Linked DNA regions of Actinocatenispora thailandica. The protein of the gene in region 2 interacts with the protein of the main gene of each other region in a pairwise test. Links are inferred from orthologs where the notes say so. Each region holds a gene or a part of one and is shown on either strand. Other genes may lie near its edges.

The links. Proteins that work in one complex are often made in the same cells at the same time.
Region 1: the proteins of Athai_RS22975 (region 2) and Athai_RS10430 interact in binary tests that used the Escherichia coli proteins (3 or more experiments, as listed by UniProt). The link is inferred for Actinocatenispora thailandica from one-to-one orthologs.

What each region holds. Positions count from the first base shown.
Region 1 is NZ_AP023355.1:2,354,869-2,360,151, reverse strand. What follows is about bases 2,410-5,283. They hold Athai_RS10430 (uracil-DNA glycosylase), read left to right. Parts: upstream 2,410-3,446; coding sequence 3,447-4,121; downstream 4,122-5,283. Other genes in these bases: glgB (1,4-alpha-glucan branching protein GlgB), read left to right, coding at 4,230-5,283; Athai_RS10435 (MerR family transcriptional regulator), read left to right, coding at 2,573-3,391; Athai_RS10440 (PLDc N-terminal domain-containing protein), read right to left, coding at 2,410-2,510. Also shown: Athai_RS10445 (S1 family peptidase), read left to right, coding at 1,345-2,220; more of Athai_RS10440, read right to left, coding at 2,316-2,409. UniProt on the Escherichia coli protein: Excises uracil residues from the DNA which can arise as a result of misincorporation of dUMP residues by DNA polymerase or due to deamination of cytosine.
Region 2 is NZ_AP023355.1:5,149,563-5,157,351, reverse strand. The notes cover bases 2,392-5,361. They hold Athai_RS22975 (class I SAM-dependent DNA methyltransferase), read left to right. Parts: upstream 2,392-3,062; coding sequence 3,063-4,661; downstream 4,662-5,361. Other genes in these bases: Athai_RS22970 (restriction endonuclease subunit S), read left to right, coding at 4,658-5,361; Athai_RS22980 (thioesterase domain-containing protein), read left to right, coding at 2,392-3,051. In the rest of the region: Athai_RS22990 (DUF4352 domain-containing protein), read right to left, coding at 1-199; Athai_RS22985 (MmpS family transport accessory protein), read right to left, coding at 255-716; more of Athai_RS22980, read left to right, coding at 997-2,391; more of Athai_RS22970, read left to right, coding at 5,362-5,842; Athai_RS22965 (type I restriction endonuclease subunit R), read left to right, coding at 5,845-7,789. UniProt on the Escherichia coli protein: The subtype gamma methyltransferase (M) subunit of a type I restriction enzyme. The M and S subunits together form a methyltransferase (MTase) that methylates A-2 on the top and A-3 on the bottom strand of the sequence 5'-AACN(6)GTGC-3'.

The sequences.
Region 1 (5,283 bases), 2.8 Mb from region 2 along the record:
AGCACACCCGGATCGGGACCGTCGGCGGGTACGTCGGGTACGCCGGGCTGTGGGACGACGAGCTGGCGGACCTGCTGCTCGACGAGCTGGCCGGCGGCGAGCACCACGGCGGGCTGGCGTTCCGGCCGGAGCCGGACGCGGTCATCGCTCGCGGCCTGCCCAGCCGGGTGGTCGAGGTGGAGCAGTCGAACTCGTCGGTGGTGTTCGACGAGGAGTCGATCCTGAAGCTGTTCCGCCGCCCCACCCCGGGTGCCAACCCGGACGTGGAGCTGAACCGGGCGCTGCGCCGGGTCGGCTGCCCGCACGTGGCGCCGTTGCTCGGCGAGATCGGCGGCGAGCTGTTCGGCGCCGCCGTGTCGTACGGGATGCTGTCGGCCTACGCGGCGAACGCCGCGGACGGCTGGGCGATGGCGACCGCGAGCGTGCGGGACCTGTTCGCCGAGGCGGATCTGCGGGCCGACGAGGTGGGCGGCGACTTCGCCGCCGAGGCGCGCCGGCTCGGCGAGGCGGTCGCGCAGGTGCACACCGACCTGGTCACCGCGCTGGGTGCCGGCCAGCGGGACGCCGACGGGCAGGCGGACCTGTCCGCGGCGATGATCGGCCGGCTCGCCGAGGCGGTGCGCACGGTGCCGGAGCTGGCCCGGTACGCGGCCGCGCTCGGGGCCGAGTTCACCGCGGTCGCCGACGTCGCGACGCCGTGCCCGGTGCAGCGCATCCACGGCGACCTGCATCTCGGGCAGGCGCTGCGCACCCCGACCAGCTGGCTGCTGATCGACTTCGAGGGCGAACCGGTCAAGCCGCTGGCCGAGCGGGTGCTGCCGGACTCGCCGCTGCGCGACGTCGCCGGGATGCTCCGCTCGTTCGACTACGCCGCCGAGCACCTGCTCGTCGGCGAGGGCGCCGACCACCAGCTGGAGTACCGCGCGCAGGAGTGGGCGACGCGCAACCGGTCGGCGTTCGCGGCCGGGTACGCGGGGGCCGCCGGCCTGGATCCCGATCGGCACCGCGCCCTGCTGCGCGCCTACGAGCTGGACAAGGCGGTGTACGAGGTGGTGTACGAGGCGCGGCACCGGCCGGCGTGGCGGTGGATCCCGCTGCGCTCGATCGCCCGGATGCTCGGTTTCGAGGTGCCCCGCCGGGCGACCTGCCCGCCGCCTGACCGCCGCGGCGGCACGCCAGCCGGTCCGGTCGCCGTATCGCCCGATACGACGGGATTTTCGGCTAAACGGAGACTCTTGCGGAATGTCTCCTTCCGAGTACCGTATGACGGGAAACGGGATTCAACGACGGTCCTACCCCCAGCCGCGGCGAGCCCCCCGCCCCGGCACCGTGAAGGAGGAACCCGTGCCGATCTCCCCTGCCCCCCGTCGCCTGGCCCGGACGATCCGGACCCTCGCCGCCGCCGTCGGCCTCGCCGCGGCGTCCGCGCTCAGCCTGCCCAGCGCCGTCACGGCGGCACCGTCTCAGCCCACCGCCAGCCAACTCGCCGGAGTCCGTGCCGCCGTGGCCGGAACCGGCGTCGACGGCATCGCCTGGTACACCGACACCGCGTCCCATCGGGTCGTGGTCACCGCCGACGCCACCGTGTCGGCCGCCGAGATCGCCACGATCAGGAAGGCAGCCGGCAGTACCGGCGCCGTCCGCGTGACCCGCACGGCGGGCGTGTTCCGGCCGCTGCTGTCCGCCGGGGCCGCCATCTACGGCGGCCAGTACCGCTGCTCGCTCGGGTTCAACGTGGTCAAGGGCGGCACCTACTACTTCCTCACCGCCGGGCACTGCGGCAAGGTCGCGGACACCTGGTACTCCGACTCCCGGCACAGCACGCTGATCGGGCCGACGATCGGCTACACGTTCCCCGGCCACGACTACGCGCTGGTCCGGTACGACAACAGCTCGCTGAGCCATCCCGGCGGCTTCACCGCGGCGAACGCGTACGTCGGCGAGTCGGTCAAGCGCACCGGCTCGACGTCCGGTACGCACAGCGGCACCGTCACCGCGCTGGACGTCACCGTGCACTACTCGGGCGGCGGCGGCACCGTGCGGGGCCTGATCCAGACCACCGTCTGCGCCGAGCCGGGCGACTCCGGCGGCCCGATGTACGACGGGTCCAAGGGGCTGGGCATCACCTCCGGCGGCAGCGGCGACTGCTCGTCCGGCGGTACCACCTTCTTCCAGCCACTGCCGCAGGCCGCCAGCGCCTACGGCGTCACGGTCTACTGACCGACCCGCACCACGCACCCGCCCTGCCGGCGAGCTGGCCGGCAGGGCGGGTGCGTGGTGCGAACCGCCCGCCGCGCCGGGACCCGGCCATGGGTTCAGCGACGGCGCCCGAGCAGCAGGTAGGCGATACCGCCGATCGGGACCGACAGCACACAGATCACCACCCAGGCCATCCGTGGCAGCAGCAGGATGTCCCGGTCGTCGGCCCGGGCGAGATCGGTCACGCAGTATCCGGCGAAGCCGGCGGCCGCGACCACCACCAGCAGGGCCGCCGTCAGCGTCGGGCTCATCGGGCAGACTCCGTGCCGACCATGTGTCGATTGTCGACCCTGATGCGGCGGGAGGCCAGGCGATGTTGACGATCGGGGACTTCGCCCGGCACGGCCGGGTGTCGGTCCGGATGCTGCGGCACTACGACGCGCTGGGGCTGCTGACCCCGGCCCGGGTCGACGCGGCCAGCGGCTACCGGTACTACACCGCCGACCAGCTGGCCCGGCTGAACCGGATCGTCGCACTGAAGGACCTCGGCCTGAGCCTGGCGCAGATCCGCGAGGTGCTCGACGACCGGCTCACCGCCGAGCAGCTGCGCGGCATGCTGCGGCTGCGGCACGCCCAGCTGCGGCAGCAGATCGAGGCGGACACCGCGCGGCTGGCCGGCGTCGAGGCGCGGCTCGCGGTGATCGAGCGGGAGGGCCGGCTGCCCACCGGCGAGATCGTGGTCAAGGACCTTCCGGCGGCACGCCTGGCGCAGCTGGCCGGGGTCGCGGCGAGCTGGGACCCGTCGGACATCACGCCCGTCATCGTCCCGTTGTACCAGCGGCTGGGCACCCTGCTCGACCGGCACGACGTGCGCCCGGTGGCGCCCGACATCGCTTGGTACACCGAGGATCCGGACGGTGGCGTGCGGGTGCACGCCGGCGTGCAGGTGACCGTGGCGCCGGACCCGGCGTACCCGTTCGAGGTGGTCGACCTGCCGGCGGTGCCGGCGGCGGCGACGCTGCTGCACCGCGGCCCGATGGCGGAGTCGGATCCGTCGTTCCAGGCGCTCGGCCGCTGGATCGGCGACAACGGGTACCGCCCCACCGGGTACCGCGAGTCCTACCTGTCCTGCCCGGGGCCCGACCAGGCCGACTGGGTCACCGAACTCCAGGAACCGGTGGAGCCGGCATGACCGGCCGGCACCCGATGTGTGCCCGTGTCGTACCCGGTGGGTAGGCTCCGCGGTCATGACTGGGCGACCATTGGCCGAGGTTGTCGACGCGAGTTGGGCACAGGCGTTGACGCCGGTGGCGGAGCAGATCACCGCGATGGGCGAGTTCCTGCGGGCGGAGAACGCGGAGGGCCGCGGCTACCTGCCGACCGGCGACCGGGTGCTGCGCGCGTTCACCCAACCGCTCGCCGACGTGCGGGTGCTGATCGTCGGGCAGGATCCCTACCCCACGCCCGGCGATGCGGTCGGGCTGTCCTTCTCGGTGGCGCCGGACCGGCGGATCCCGGCCAGCCTGCGCAACATCTTCCGGGAGTACTGCGACGATCTGGGCTACCCGAAGCCGGCGAGCGGCGACCTGACCCCGTGGGCCGAGCACGGTGTGTTGCTGCTCAACCGGTGCCTGACCGTGCAGCCGGGCAAGCCGGCCGCGCACCGCGGCAAGGGCTGGGAGAAGGTCACCGACGCGGCCATCCGGGCGTTGGTGGCGCGCGGCGGTCCGCTGGTGGCGATTCTGTGGGGCCGCGACGCGCAGTCGCTGCAGCCGCTGCTCGGCGACACCCCGGTGCTCAAGAGCGTGCACCCGTCGCCGATGTCGGCCGACCGCGGCTTCTTCGGATCCAAGCCGTTCACCCGCGCCAACGACCTGCTCGTCCAGCAGGGCGCCGCCCCGGTCGACTGGAAGCTCCCCTAGGGCGTGCGAACCGCCTCGACACCGGAGGCGGCCACCGTACGCGACATGCCGGGCACCCACCGGTGCGTCCGGGGCGCGGCGCGGGCCCCGGGCGCTTAGGGTTGTCTGGTGGCGACATCGGTGGACTCAGAAGTGCTCGACCGCCTCGTCCGAGGCGAGGCGTACGATCCGCACGCCGTGCTCGGCGCGCACCCGCTCGGCGGCGACCGGACCGTGGTGCGCATGCTGCGGCCGGACGCGCTGCAGCTGGTCGTCGTCGACGGCGACCAACGGTTTCCGGCGCGCAAGGTGCACGACGGCGGTGTGTTCGAGGCGACGCTGCCCGGTGCGCCGCGCGACTACCGGATCGAGGTGACCGGCGCCGACGGCGAGCAGCGGTTGGTCGATGACCCGTACCGGTGGCTGCCGACGCTCGGCGACACCGACCTGTACCTGATCGGCGAGGGCCGGCACGAGGAGCTGTGGCGGGTGCTCGGCGCGCACCCGCGCCGCTACTCGACGCCGAACGGCCCGGTGAACGGCGTCGCGTTCGCGGTGTGGGCGCCGAACGCCCGGGCCGTGCGGGTGATCGGCGACGGCATCGGCTGGGGCGCCTACGACGGGCTGTCGATGCGCTCGCTCGGCTCGTCCGGGGTGTGGGAACTGTTCGTCCCGGACTTCGCCGCGGACGGGCTCTACAAGTACCGCATCCTCGGGCCGGACGGCCGCTGGCGGGAGAAGGCCGACCCGATGGCGCAGTCGACGGAGGTTCCGCCGCGCACCGCGTCGCGGGTGTACCGCTCGGCGTACGAGTGGGGCGACGCGGACTGGCTCGCGACCCGGCGCCAGACCGAATGGCACCAGCGTCCGGTGTCGATCTACGAGGTGCATCTGGGCTCCTGGCGCCCCGGCGCGACCTACCGCGAACTGGCCGACGAGCTGGTGTCCTACGTGACCGAGGTCGGGTTCACGCACGTGGAGTTCCTGCCGGTGGCCGAGCACCCGTTCGGCGGCTCGTGGGGCTACCAGGTCACCAGCTACTACGCGCCGACCGCCCGGTTCGGCTCCCCCGACGAGTTCCGCTACCTGGTGGACCGGTTGCACCAGGCCGGTGTCGGCGTCTACCTCGACTGGGTACCGGCGCACTTCCCGCGGGACGAGTGGGCGCTGGCACGCTTCGACG
Region 2 (7,789 bases):
CTGCGAGTGCGGCAGCCAAGGCGACGACGAGGGTGCGCAACCGGACCGTACGAGCAGGATGGCGGTGCGGCGCCAGCTCGGCGCCGGACGGCTGGTCGTCGGGCCACCCGGGGTCCGGCTGTTCGGGGATCGACTGTTCGTAGGTAGGTCGGTCCTGCGGCGACTGGTCGTCGGGCGATGTCTGGTCGTGCGGTGACATGATGTCCTCCTCTCCGTGGGCCCGTCGGCGCCGACGGCACCGACGGGCCCGCCGGTCACATGTCCTTGTTGCAGGTGACGACGGCGTACTGGCCGCGCGAGGTGTTGGTGACGGCCACCTTGCCGTCGACGCTGATGCTGCAGGTGATGGAGCCGGAGGTGCCGTCGGACTGGGCGGTCAGGCCGAGCAGCAGGACGCTGTCGTCGGTGTGCGACTTCTTCGTCCACGGCAGCGCCGCACCGTTGTCCTGCGACTGGTTGGCGCCGATGCCGTAGGTGATGTCGTTGGCCTTGCTCACCCCGTTTCCGGTGACCTTGAAGACGATGGTGTGCCCGGACTTGCGGTGCTTCGTTTCCGACGAGCCGTGCTTCGTCGCGGGCGTGCCCTGCCCGGAGGCGGCCGGGGTGCCGTCCTCGGCGCCGGGGCCCTTCGTGGTGCCGGTGCCGCTGCCGGAGCAGGCGATGGCGGTGACGGCGAGCAGGGCGAGCGGGATCGCGGTGAGCAGCTTGTTGCGCATGGGATCTCCCGAGTACGTCGAATCGATCGCGGTCGGATCGACGGGGCGTGTACTCGATCGGGCGCCGGATCGGAACTCTCGGCGTCGGACCGGTGCCGGCACTGCGTCGGCAGGAGCCACGATGAGGGCCGACGACGAAGCGGGTCAATTAATCGACCTGATAACCAGGGTTATCAGGTCACCGATTTGATTTTCGGAACCATGCGGTCATAGCCTGCGAGAGACAACTGCCGGTTTCGACGCCGGCGGCGCCCGATGTCGGGAACAGGAGGCCGTGCGGATGGACCCGCTGCTGATCTCCATGCCGGACATCGCCGAGCTCGCCGACGTGCAGCGCCCGGTCGTGACGACGTGGCGCCGACGGTACCCGGACTTTCCGCCACCGGTCGCGACCGACACGAACGTTCCGCTGTTCGTCGCCCGCGACGTGGCCGACTGGCTCACCCGCACCAACCGGGTCACCGCCCCCGATCTCGACACCGACCTCGCGCTCTACGGGCTGGCCCGCTACACCGACCGGATCGGCGGCGAACGCCTCGTCGCCGCGCTCACCGCCCTGCTATGCCTGCGCCACCTGGACGGCAGGCCGCTGCGGCCCGGCGCGGCGACCGGCAGCCTGTCTCGACTGCGCCGCCGAGCCCGCGCCGCCGACCCCGACGACCTGCTGCTCGCCAGCGAGATCGGCGAGCTCGGCGACGACGCCGCGTTCCTCGTCGAACACGCCGAACTGCTGGTCGAGGCCGCCTGGGACGTCCGCCGCGCATTCCGCCACGTGCTGCGATGCCGGCACCGGCTGGCCGCCGACGCGACCACCCGCGACGACGTGCTCGGCGAACTCGCCCGCCTGGTCGCCGGCCTCTCCGGAGCCGCCGACCGGGCCGCCACCGGCACCGTCCGGCTCGTCGACCTGGCCGCCGGCAGCGGTGACCTGGTGTCGGCGGTCCTCGCCGACCTCGACGAGCTCGCCGACACCCGGATCCGCGCCGCCGAAACCGACCGGGCCACGGCACGCCTGCTGCGGCGTCGCCTCGCGATGGCCGGCCTGCCGCCGCGTGCGGTCGTCGATCGGCCGACCGGGCCGGTCGCCGACGCGCTCGGGTTGGAGGACGATCCGCCCGACGTGGTCCTGCATCGGTTGCCGTACCGTCCGGGCGAGTCTCGGGCGGCTCGGCGTGCGCTCACCGCTCTGGCCGACACCGCGGACCTGCTGCCCACCGGCGCCACCGCCGTGCTGCTCGGCCCGGCCGCCGCACTGACCGAGCCGCTGCCCGCGTACGGGCCGGCCTGGCGGCTGCGCGCCGACCTGCTGCGAGCCGGCAACGTCGAGGCCGTGATCCGGCTGCCCGGCGGCTGCCTGCCCTACCGGCCGGCGCACCGGCTCGCCCTGTGGGTGCTTCGCCGGGAGCGCGACAACCGGGACGCCGACCAGGTGCTCACCGCCGACCTCTCCGACCGGGCGCTCGGCGCGCGCGACGTCGACGAGATCGTCACCGACGTGGTCACCTGGCGTCGCGACGGCTATCCGCGGCAGGCACGGGCCTTCGCACTGGCGGTCCCGGTACGCACCGCCACGCTGCTGGCCCGCGACACCGAACTGACCGCGGTGCACCGCCCGCATCGGCTCACCGACGCCCCGGCGGAGGCGCAGGCGATCGAGCTGGAAGCCGAACTGAACCGGCCCGCGCCGCCGGCGCCCGTGCACCTGCTGCTGGCGCCGCGGCCGAGTGCGGACCGGCCCGCCGTCACCACGCTCGGCGCGCTGATCAGGCAGCACGCCGTGCTGGTACGGCCGGGCACCAGGCTTCGCGCCGAGGACACCGCCGTCCGGGACGGACATCCGGTCTTCGGCGCGCCGGAACTGACCAGCCGCCGGGTGTCCGGCCACCGCCGGATCGACCGGGCCGTCTTCGCCGCCCGATACGACCATGCCGCCCTCACGCAGCCCGGCGACGTGGTGGTCACCGTGAAGCCGGAGCTGGCGGTGCTGGTCGACACCGACGGCTACGCCGTCGTCGAGTTTCCGGCCCGGGTGCTGCGCATCGCCCCGGAAGAGGACCGCTTCACCCCGTCGACCCTGGCGGCGCTGCTGTCCGCGGCGCACTCCGGCGACCGGCCCGCCGGCGCGGTGCACGAGCCGCTGCGGCTGGACCAGTACCCGCTGCCGCTGCTGCCGCCCGCCGAGACCGCGCGCCTCGACGCCGCGCTGCGCACCGTGCAGGACCGTCGGCGGCAGGCCCGGGAAGAGCTGGCCGCCCTGGACGAACTCACGCATCTGGCGGCCGGCGCACTGCTGGCCGGCAGCCACACCATCGGGGCCGACACGGCCCCGCGCTGAAGGAGAAACCATTGCCCAGAACCAAGAAGAGCGACCAGGCGATGCTGCCGGGCGTGCCGACCATGGCCGACCTGCGCGAAACGCTGTGGAAGGCCGCCGACAAGTTACGCGGCTCGATGGACGCCGCGCAGTACAAGGACTTCGTGCTCGGCCTGGTGTTCCTCAAGTACGTGTCGGACGCGTTCACCGAGCGCCGCGAACAGATCGCCCAGGAGGTGCGGGCCGAGGGCATCGCCGAAGAACGGGTCGCCGACTTCCTCGATGACGTGGACGAGTACACCGGCGAGGGCGTGTTCTGGGTGCCGGCGCCGGCCCGCTGGGACAACATCGCCTCCCGCGCGAAGGAAGGCCGGGTCGGTGAGCTGCTCGATGCCGCGATGGACGCCGTCATGGGCGCCAACGACGCGCTGCTCGGCGTGCTGCCGAAGATCTTCAACCGGGACAACGTCGACCAGCACCGGCTCGCCGAACTGGTCGACCTGATCTCCGACGCCCGGTTCACCGGGCACGGCGACCGGCCCGCCCGCGACGTGCTCGGCGAGGTGTACGAATACTTCCTGGAGAAGTTCGCCCGCGCCGAAGGCAAGCGCGGCGGCGAGTTCTACACCCCGGCCAGCGTGGTCAAGACCCTGGTCGAGGTGCTGGAGCCCTACCAGGGCCGGGTCTACGACCCGTGCTGCGGCTCCGGCGGCATGTTCGTGCAGGCCGAGAAGTTCGTGCTGGCGCACAGCAACCGGGCCGACGCGATCGCCGTCTACGGCCAGGAGTCCAACGAACGCACCTGGCGGCTGGCCAAGATGAACCTCGCCATCCACGGCATCGGCGGCAACCTCGGCCCCCGCTGGGCCGACACCTTCCGCGAGGACCGGCACCCCGACCTGCGGGCCGACCACGTGCTGGCCAACCCGCCGTTCAACATGTCCGACTGGGCCCGCAGCACCGACGACCCGCGCTGGCGCTACGGCGTACCGCCGGCCGGCAACGCCAACTTCGCCTGGATCCAGCACATCCTCGGCAAGCTCGCCGAACGCGGCACCGCCGGCATCGTGCTCGCCAACGGGTCGATGTCCTCCAAGCAGTCCGGCGAGGGCGCGATCCGGGCCGCGCTGGTCGAGGCCGACCTGGTCGCCTGCATGGTGGCGCTGCCGCCGCAGCTGTTCCGCACCACCCAGATCCCCGCCTGCCTGTGGTTCTTCACCAAGGACAAGACGCCGCAGGGCGGCGCCGCGCTGACCGACCGGCGCGGCGAGGTGCTGTTCGTCGACGCCCGCTCGCTCGGCACCATGACCAACCGCACCGAACGGGTGCTCACGCCCGACGAGATCGCCCGCATCGCCGGCACCTACCACGCCTGGCGCGGCACCAAGACCGCGACCGCGGCGTACGAGGACGTGCCCGGCTTCTGCTACTCCGCCAGCCAGGACGAGATCCGCACCCACGACCACGTCCTCACCCCCGGCCGCTACGTCGGCACCGCCGAGGTCGACGACACCGACGCGGAGCCGACAGCCGACAAGATCGCCCGCCTCACCAAGGACCTCTACACCCACTTCGACGAATCCGCCCGCCTCGAACAGGCCGTCCGCGAAGGATTGGAGCGCCTGGCATGAGGCTGAACGTGAACTGGCCCATCGTCGAATTGTCAGAGCTGCTCAAGATCCCGCCGTCCTATGGGATCGTCCAGCCAGGGCGTCACGTTTCAAGTGGTGTCCCAATCGTGAGAGTCGGTGATATCTCCAATGGTCGGGTCGATGCGTCGGCGCCGCTGTGTGTCGACGCCGAGGTCGAAGATAGATATCGTCGAACACGCCTCGAAGGCGGTGAGATCGTCTTATCGCTCGTTGGATCGGTTGGTAACGCCGCCGTCGTTGCGAACGATCTGTCAGGCTGGAATGTTGCACGTGCTGTGGCCGTCTTGCGTCCCAAGGATCCGGAGTTCACTCGCTGGATCTACTATTCGTTGCGATCCTCGACGGCTCAGGAAAGCATGAGGAATTGGCAAACGACGACTGTCCAAGCCACGCTGAACCTTAGAGACGTGGCGCGCATTCCAATTTCTGTGCCTCCCCCTGCTGTTATTGGAGCCGCAACATCGGTGTTGGGGGCGCTGGACGACAAGATCGCGGTCAACGAGCGGATCGCCGCTACCTGTGACGAGTTGAGGAGTCTCCTTTTTGCAGAGGCGATTTCGCGTGACCGTGCGAGGTGCGATGAGAGGCCACTCTCCGGCGTGGCGTCATTTGTCAATGGTCGTGCCTTTACGAAGGATGCGAACGGAACAGGGCGAGTGGTCGTTCGCATTGCCGAACTCAACTCAGGTCCGGGCGCGTCCACCGTCTATAGCGACATCGAGGTACCTGATCGGCATCTTGCCCGATCCGGGGACGTATTGTTCGCATGGTCGGGATCGCTTCGAGTCGCGCGCTGGTTCCGTTCGGCGGCAATCGTCAATCAGCATATATTCAAGGTGATTCCCCACTCCGGGATGCCGAATTGGCTCGTGTACGAGCTGATCAATCTGCGTATGCCGGAGTTCCGAGGGATCGCTGCCGACAAAGCTACGACCATGGGGCATATTCAACGAAAGCATTTGGATGACCTTGTCTTTGTGCCGAATGAAGATTTGTCGGCCGACCTGCACGGACGGCTTGAGCCGCTATGGCAGCGCGCCCTCACGGCCGAACAGGAATCGCTGGCGTTGACGGAGCTGCGGGATGCGTTGTTGCCGAAGTTGATGTCGGGGGAGATCCGGGTGAAGGACGCGGAGAGACAGGTCGGGGAGGTGGTGTAGGGATGCCGGGGGATTCCGAGGCGGACTGGGAAGCGGACGCCTACGACGAACTGGCCGGGCTGGGCTGGGCGTACCAGCCGGGCACGCAGATCAAGCCGGGCACCGGGGAGCGGGAGCGCTGGGAGCAGCTGGCGATCCCGGGGCGGCTGCGGCAGAAGGTGGCCGAGCTGAACCCTCGGCTGCCCGCGGCGGCGATCGACGAGGTGGTCGGCCGGGTGCTGTCCCCGGCCTCGCAGGATGCGATCGCGGAGAACCGGCGGGTGCACGAGCTGATCACCGGCGGGGTGCCGGTGGTGTACACCGACGACGGCGGGGTGGAGCAGAACCCGACCGCGCGGCTGGTCGACTTCCGCGACCCGAGCCGCAACGACTACCTGGTGGCCGACCAGGTGACGCTGCGGGACGGGCAGCACCACCGCCGGCTGGACCTGGTGATCTATCTCAACGGCCTGCCGGTCGGTGTGATCGAACTGAAGCGGGCCGACGACCAGTACGCCACCCTCGACGGTGCCCGGCAGCAACTGGCCACCTACGCGGCGGAGTTCCCGCAGGCGTTCGCGGCGAACGCGGTGTGCCTGGTGTCGGACGGCTGGACCGCCCGCTACGGCACCCCGTTCACGCCGTTCGAGCACTGGGCGCCGTGGAACGTCGACGAGAACGGCGAACCGGTGCGCACCGAGCCGGGGCACGTCTCGGTCGAGAACTGCCAGCTGTTCGTGGCGCTGGCCGGGCTGTTCACCCAGTTGCGGTTCCTGGAGCTGCTGAACGGCGGCATCACGTTCGGCACCGGTGAGCGTGGCCTGATCAAGCGGATCGCCAAGCCGCACCAGTACTTCGCGGTGCGCCGGGCGGTGCAGCGCACCGTGCAGGCGGTGCGGTCGGACGGCCGGATCGGCGTGGTCTGGCACACCCAGGGCTCCGGCAAGTCGATGGAGATGGAGCTCTACACCCACGCGGCGATGCGCGACCCGGCGCTGGGCAACCCGACCATCCTGGTCGTCACCGACCGCACCGACCTGGACGACCAGCTGTACAACACGTTCGCGGCGAGCACCCTGCTGCCCGAGCCGCTGCGTCCGGCCACCCGCGAGGACCTGCGGGCCGAACTGAACGGCCGGGCCACCGGCGGCATCATCTTCACCACGCTGCAGAAGTTCGGCCTCAGCCGCAAGGAACGCGACGACAACCGGCAGCATCCGCTGCTCAACGACCGGCACAACATCGTCGTGGTCGTCGACGAGGCGCACCGCAGCCACTACGGCGACCTGGACGGCTACGCCCGGCACCTGCGGGACGCGTTGCCGCACGCCAGCTTCGTCGCGTTCACCGGCACCCCGATCGCGCAGGCCGACCGCAACACCCGCACCGTGTTCGGCGACGTCATCGACGTCTACGACCTGACTCGGGCGGTGCGGGACGAGGCGACCGTCCGGGTGTACCACGAGAGCCGGGTGATCGACGTCCACCTGCCGTCCGACGTGACCGCCGAAGACATCGACGAGCAGGTCGACGAGATGACCGACGGACTCGACGAGGCGGAGCGACGCAAGGTCGAGCGCACCGTCGCGGCGATGAACGCGGTCTACGGTGCGCCGTCCCGGCTGCGCGAGCTGGCCGTCGACATCGTGACGCACTGGACCCAGCGCTCCGAACAGATGCAGGGGTTCCTCGGTGCGCCGGGCAAGGCGATGATCGTGTGCGCCACCCGGCGGATCTGCGCCGAGCTGTACGAGCGGATCGTCGAGTTGCGGCCCGACTGGCACGACGACGCCGTCGACCACGGCCGGATCAAGGTGATCTACAGCGGCGACGCCACCGACCCGGACCCGATCCAGCGGCACGTGCGCCGCCCGTCGCAGAACAAGGCGATCGAGGGGCGCATCCGCGACCTGGACGACGAGCTGGAACTGGTCATCGTCAACGACATGCTGCTGACCGGTTTCGACG